One region of the Synechococcus sp. MVIR-18-1 genome, then DNA from elsewhere that is predicted to be linked to it. Evidence: predicted binding sites of a transcription regulator. Region 1 holds the regulator's gene; the other holds the start of a gene.
What was found. Region 1 encodes NtcA, which controls nitrogen genes in cyanobacteria. Its sites were predicted from a motif close to GTANCNNNNGNTAC; they were not measured.
Positions count from the first base shown of each region.

Region 2: the regulator NtcA is predicted to act here: its motif matches at 1,831-1,844, upstream of SynMVIR181_RS12885 (urease accessory protein UreD).

Region 1 covers NZ_CP047942.1:332,631-335,837, reverse strand. The annotation lists gene dcd (dCTP deaminase) at 1-47, opposite strand, end outside; gene SynMVIR181_RS01705 (cob(I)yrinic acid a,c-diamide adenosyltransferase) at 47-655, opposite strand; gene rph (ribonuclease PH) at 790-1,515, shown strand; gene ntcA (global nitrogen regulator NtcA) at 1,593-2,327, shown strand; gene SynMVIR181_RS01690 (DUF3084 domain-containing protein) at 2,379-3,207, shown strand, end outside.
Region 2 covers NZ_CP047942.1:2,394,247-2,397,453, reverse strand. The annotation lists gene ureC (urease subunit alpha) at 1-204, opposite strand, end outside; gene SynMVIR181_RS12895 (urease subunit beta) at 208-528, opposite strand; gene SynMVIR181_RS12890 (urease subunit gamma) at 540-842, opposite strand; gene SynMVIR181_RS12885 (urease accessory protein UreD) at 906-1,796, opposite strand; gene ureE (urease accessory protein UreE) at 1,906-2,373, shown strand; gene SynMVIR181_RS12875 (urease accessory protein UreF) at 2,370-3,050, shown strand; gene ureG (urease accessory protein UreG) at 3,050-3,207, shown strand, end outside.

The DNA.
Region 1 (3,207 bases):
ATGCCTGCCCCAGCCTGATCCGTAATCCAGCGATCGTTTTTAAGCATTAGAAACCTCGACGCAATTCCGTGACTTGATCAGCCATCTCCATCATCTCTGCAGGGATCGCAGGCCCGGTCACGATCACATCCATGGCTGATGGCCTTTGCTCTAACACCGACAAAACATCCTCATGGCTCAAATAGCCAAGCTCGATCGCCAAGCCAATCTCATCCAGCACGAGTTGGTCCAACGTGCCCTCTAGAAGATGGGTTTTGCAGATCTCCCAGACCGACTGAACAGCCTCTTTGACCTCGTCATCGCGGCTAGCAGCAGGATCTGAAAGGCATTCCGTCACGGAAGGCCGCAACCATCGGAGCCGATCGCACAGGGTGAGGCTGCTCTGGGGACCTTGGCCCACTCCACCCTTGAGGAACTGAGCGATCAAAACATTGCTACCCAGGCCTGCCGTCCGCAGCGCCTGGCTCAGCACACCAGAAAAACTCCCCCGAAATGAGGCGGTATGCACCTGAAGCTGACCTTCTGGAGCCACCAAATGCAGGGGTGGACGAACCTCTACAGAGGGAAGTCTTCGAAGCCCTGCTTGCTCAAGAGTCCTGTGGTCAACAGTCCGCGACTCACGAGAATGATGGGTAGGGCTGAGGCTGACGGTCATCACATTCGCCGATGTCCGGCAAATCCGGATGTGGATGAATCTAGCGGTGAAAGTGCAAGACACAAGTGCTTTGACACCATCCATGGTGTGCCGAGCCAACTGGCAGGCTCAAAGAACCTCCACACCCTGGGCTCATGACCGACACCTCTCGCAATGACGGACGTCAGCCGGGCGAGCTTCGCCCCTTTTCGATCAGCTGGGATCCCATGGGATTTGCCCTGAGTTCAGTGATCATCCACAGCGGACGCACCGCTGTTCTTTGCAGCGTTTGCCATCAAGAAGGTGTGCCTCGCTGGCGCAAAGATCAAGGCCAGGGGTGGCTCAGCGCCGAATACCGACTTCTGCCTGGATCCACTCCAGAGCGACAAAACAGAGAACTGCTCAAATTGAGCGGACGCACCCAGGAGATTCAGCGCCTGATTGGCCGCAGCCTGCGCGCAGCGATCAACATGGAAGCTCTCGGCGAGAACACGTTGAGAATCGATTGCGATGTGATTCAGGCGGATGCAGGCACCCGCACCGCTGCGATCAGCGGATCTTGGGTCGCGCTTCAACGCGCCTGTGAGCGACTGGTTCAACAAGGAATTCTCAACACCAACCCCGTCCAATCCCAAGTGGCCGCCGTCTCCGTTGGGGTGATTCACAAACGCCCCCTTCTCGATCTCGACTACAGCGAAGACAGCCAAGCCGATGTGGATCTCAACGTTGTGATGAACGGAGCAGGGCATTTGCTGGAACTGCAGGGCACTGCCGAAGGAGCTCCTTTTAGCCGTCAGCAGCTCAATGACCTACTAGACCTCGCCGAGCCTGGCCTCAAGCAGATCATGCACGATCAGAATTTAGCTCTCTCCAGTAGGTGAAAATGCCGAGTTTCGTGTTCCTTGCTACATGAACAGGAGGGGCTGATCCATAGCATCCCGACATACGAGTAGGGACCATGGCTGAGGTCAGCCGCGGCTTCAGCCGCTACGCACCACCAACAATGCGCCCGGCGGGCTCGAGCTTCGGAAGTCCCGCGGTTCCTTCCAGCCGCACGCTTCAAGATGTCATTCGGGGACTCGATGGTGCCAACTCGGAAATGGTGGAACGTGGGAAAACCATCTTTTTCCCCGGTGACCCTGCAGAAAAGGTGTACCTGATTCGTCGCGGAGCCGTCCGCCTCTCCAGGGTTTATGAATCTGGCGAAGAAATCACGGTTGCCCTCTTACGAGAAAACAGTTTGTTTGGCGTTCTGTCGTTACTGACAGGTCACCGCTCCGATCGTTTTTATCACTCGATCGCTTTCACAAGAGTGGAAATGGTCACGGCTCCAGCCACATCTGTGAGGCAGGCCATCGAAGCTGACACCAGTGTGGGCTTGCTGTTACTGCAGGGTCTATCCAGCAGGATTCTCCAGACCGAAACGATGATCGAAACCCTCACCCATCGAGACATGTCATCTCGGCTGGTGAGTTTTCTGTTGGTGCTCTGTCGAGATTTTGGAGTTCCTGGTCAACGGGGCATCACCATTGACCTACGCCTCTCACACCAAGCCATCGCCGAAGCCATCGGTTCCACGCGCGTTACCATCACGCGTCTCCTGGGTGATCTCAAGTCATCGAGCCTGGTGGATATCGATCGCAAAAAGATCACTGTTCTCGATCCAATCGCTCTCGCTAAACGGTTCAGCTGACCATGCAGGTGAAGATGGAACTCCCGTCCGAACTCTGATCCTTCGTTCACCGTGACCGGCTGGTTCCTACTTCTTGCTCTGCTAGTCCTTGGAGGCGTGCTCTCAACCCTGGGAGACCGCCTTGGTTCTCGTGTGGGGAAAGCTCGGCTGAGCTTGCTTGGACTGCGTCCCAAGCGCACGGCCGTGGTGATCACGGTTTTAACGGGCAGCCTGATTAGTGCGCTTTCACTTGGACTCTTGCTGTTAGTGAGTCGGCAGCTCAGGGTGGGCCTGTTTGAACTCAATGCTCTCGAAGCCAAATTGCGGAGCAGTCGCGCCGACCTCAAGACAAGCAAAAGCGCTCAGAGGCAAGCCGGCAAGGAGCTCACAACGGCACAACAACGAGCGGCAGAACTGCGTCGCACCCTGAAGCCCCTCCAGGAACAAACCCGATCCTTGGAAGCCGAGCGGCAACGATTGAGCCAAGACGTGAATGCGAAAGATGTGGAGATCCAACGCACCGAGCAGGAACTCTCGGCCGTGCGCACGCAAATTCGCAGTGGAGAGAAAGAACTCAATCAACTAGAGGACACGCTCTTGGCGCTGCGGCGCGGAAACGTCGCCATTAGCAGCGGTCAGCCACTTGCCACCGTGACCCTGAAGCTCGAACGTCCCGATCAAGCAAAAACGGTCATCGATCAGTTATTGCGTGACGCCAATCTTCAGGCCTATCAACAAGTGCTCCCTGGCCAACCAGCGGAAAGGCAAATTTTGCTGGTTCCGCGGCCTGACATCCAGCGCTTGGAGCAAACGATTCGCAAACCTGGCACCTGGGTTGTGAATATCCGTTCAGCCGCCAATGTGCTGCTCGGAGAAACCGTTGTGTACGCCTTCCCTGAAG
Region 2 (3,207 bases), 390 kb from region 1:
AACGGCTCCTCCAGCCCGCGAGGTTTGGGATTGGCCCATCCCATCGCGAATCACCTTTCCGCCGCCGAATTTCACCTCATCGCCGTAGGTGGTGAAGTCCTTCTCCACTTCAAGGATGAGTTCGGTGTCCGCTAAACGAATGCGGTCGCCAGTGGTGGGCCCATAGGTTTCGGCGTAGGCCTGGCGGGAGATGCGGTAGGGCATGAATCAGGCGTCGAGGGGTCCGTTGATGTGTCCGTTGAAGCCGACCACGCGGCGTGCTCCAGAAAACGGGATCAAATTCACGTCGCGGTTGTCACCGGGTTCGAAGCGAATGGCCGTACCGGCTGGAATGTCGAGCCTTTGGCCGCGTGCAGCGTCACGGTCAAAGATCAGGGCCGCATTGGCTTCTTGGAAATGGAAGTGGGATCCCACCTGTACGGGACGGTCGCCGCTGTTGGCAACGCTGAGGGTTGTGACCTCCCTATTGGCATTGAGTTCAAGTTCGCCGGGTTCCGGGATCAATTCACCGGGGATCAGGGGTGCCATCAGAGAAAGTCTTAGCGAATGGGGTCATGCAGGGTTACGAGCTTGGTTCCATCGGGAAACACAGCCTCGATTTGGACTTCATCGACTAACTCCGGAATGCCCTCCATCACCTGGTCGCGGCTTAACCATGTGCTTCCTTCCTGCATGAGGTCGGCCACATTCTTCCCATCGCGTGCGCCTTCAATAACCAAGAAACTGAGCCATGCCACAGCTTCCGGGTGGTTGAGCTTGAGGCCGCGCTGGAGTCGACGTTCTGCCAAGAGTGCAGCCGTGACGATCAGTAGCTTGTCTTTTTCCTGGGGGCTGAGGTGCATGGTGACCTTGCACTCCGTTTAGTTTCTATCTCCCGGGGCCAGCGGAATGTTCAATTTGAACGCTTAGGCCTTCAATGGATCTTCCTGTAAAGGCCAGACCCTGGGAATCTTCGGCGCAGCCAGGGCTCTTGCCTGACGGGTGCGAGCCCAAATCCTGCTGAACCAGAAACGGGCATCACGGCTCGAGAAGCCGCTGTAACGGGCGATCAGTCCCTGGGGGAGTACGCCGCATTGCATGGTTCCTTTGAGTTCGTTTCGATCCTGCCGAATGTCATCGAGGAGGGTGTTGAGCTTGTCTGTTGGGAGAGGGAAGGGTGCCGCCCAAACCAAGGTGCCGAAGACCGGTTGTTGATTGAGTCCATGCACTCCCTTCAGCGCTGCGTCGCTGATTTCGAGCCGATCAACAAGCTCCCAGCGCCTTCCTTCAGCCGTTTGGCGTTGAATTTGGAGGCTAGATCTCCAGCATCCGCGGCCCAATGTTTCATTTGCGGCAGTGCGCCCGAGACGCACAATTTCTGCGCTGAGAAACGATCCATCCATGGGCAAGGTGACGCTGAGGTTTTGTTCAAACAGAGCGTCGGCGTAAAGCACAAGCTCTTGGGGAAGCCACTCCAGATCGGTCTCGGTATCAAGCTCTGCCAAGACCTGTTGGCGGGCCCAAGCCCCCTGGGGATGGAGCTGGCTGCGACCCACTGATCCATATACCTTTTGCGCGGCCACGCTGGTGAGCAGGCAGCGACTGCCTGGTCTTAAGCCGAGGTTGACGCTCAATTGGTCTCCTCCCACAAGACCGCCAGCGGTGTGAAGCAGAGGAAGCTCGCAACGCCCGTTTTCTCCTCGTTCGGCGAGCATCAATTTCAGGGGGGCGGTGCAGCCCCCTTGATGCTGACTGCCGCTGCTGCCTGCAAAAAACTGCAGGTTGCAGGTGCCGTGCCATGGATCAAGTCGATGCATGGATGCACGCTCGACGCCAACTCTTCTTGGCTCTGTAGCAAGCACTACCAAACGAAGGCGTGCTGGTTGGGCAGTCTTTGTTGCGTGATCTCTTTGGCTGTCTGCACCCTTGGATGTTGGTTTGATCGTGTTGGACCATCGTCTCTTGCCTGAGGAGTCATTGCCTGACGCCACCCTCGCGGTGATGGAGTTGCCGCTGAGTGCGAATCAACGCACGGTGCTGCGTGGCCGTCGTCGCACAGCCTGTGGCCGAGACGTGTTGTTGCAGCTGCCACGCGAGCGGGCCTTGGCGCCGGGTGATCGCCTCACTAATTCCCTTCGGCAGGTGCATGTGTTGGTGACCGCTGCTCCTGAGGAGTTATTGCTAGTGGAGGCAGCAACGCCGCTGGCATTGCTTGAGGCCGCTTATCACCTTGGCAATCGCCATGTGGCTCTTGAGCTGCATGAGCATGAGCTGTTGTTGCTCAACGACTCCGTCCTCGCCGCCATGCTCAATGGCCGTGGATTGAAGCTGACACGGTGTTGTGGTCCATTCAGGCCCGAAGGCGGTGCTTACCTCGCCCACCAGCACGCATGACCTCGCTTGCATTGCTGCAATTGGTGAGTCCTGCCTTGCCCGTTGGTGCGTTTAGTTATTCCGAGGGGCTTGAGGTTTTGATCCAAAATGGCGATCTGAACGATGCATTCGATCTTCAGAACTGGATTGAAGCGGAACTTCAGAGAGGTGCACTGAGGTTGGAAGCTGCGGCGTTACAACCATTGCGTGCTTTGTTTCAAGTCTGGGAGGGCGAAGGGTTAGGGATGCCCAGCGACTTGATCTCTCTGGATGGCTGGTTGCTGGCTTTGAGGGAGTCGGCTGAGGTGCGTGCCCAGCAAGTGCAGATGGGCGGTTCTTTGCTGGCGTTGATGGCTGATCTTGGACATCCATTGCCTCAGGCATTGCCTCAGCCGGTGGTCTTGGCTTGGCCAGCGGCCTGGGCTTGGGCTGCCTTGTCGTTGAAGATCTCTGAACAGGAGATGGTGGAGGGTTATCTCTATGGCTGGGTTGCGAATCAGCTAAGTGCGGCTGTCCGCTTGGTGCCGCTTGGTCCCACCACGGCTCAACGGATCCAACAGCAACTGTTGCCGATGATTCGTGATCAGGCGAGTGTTTTGAAGGATCAAGATCCGCGCAGCCTTTGGTCGGGTGGTGCTGGTGCAGGGCTCGCCCAGTTGGCTCATGCTGAGTTGTATTCACGTTTGTTCCGAAGCTGATGAGCAGCAAACTCAGGCTTGGCGTCGCCGGTCCGGTGGGCTCAGGTAAAACAGCGCTCGTGGAAGCGCTCTGCAGGAGATTGCGTGATCGCCTGCAGTTAGCTGTTGTAACCAATGACATCTATACGCAAGAGGATGCCCAATTCCTCACGCGCTC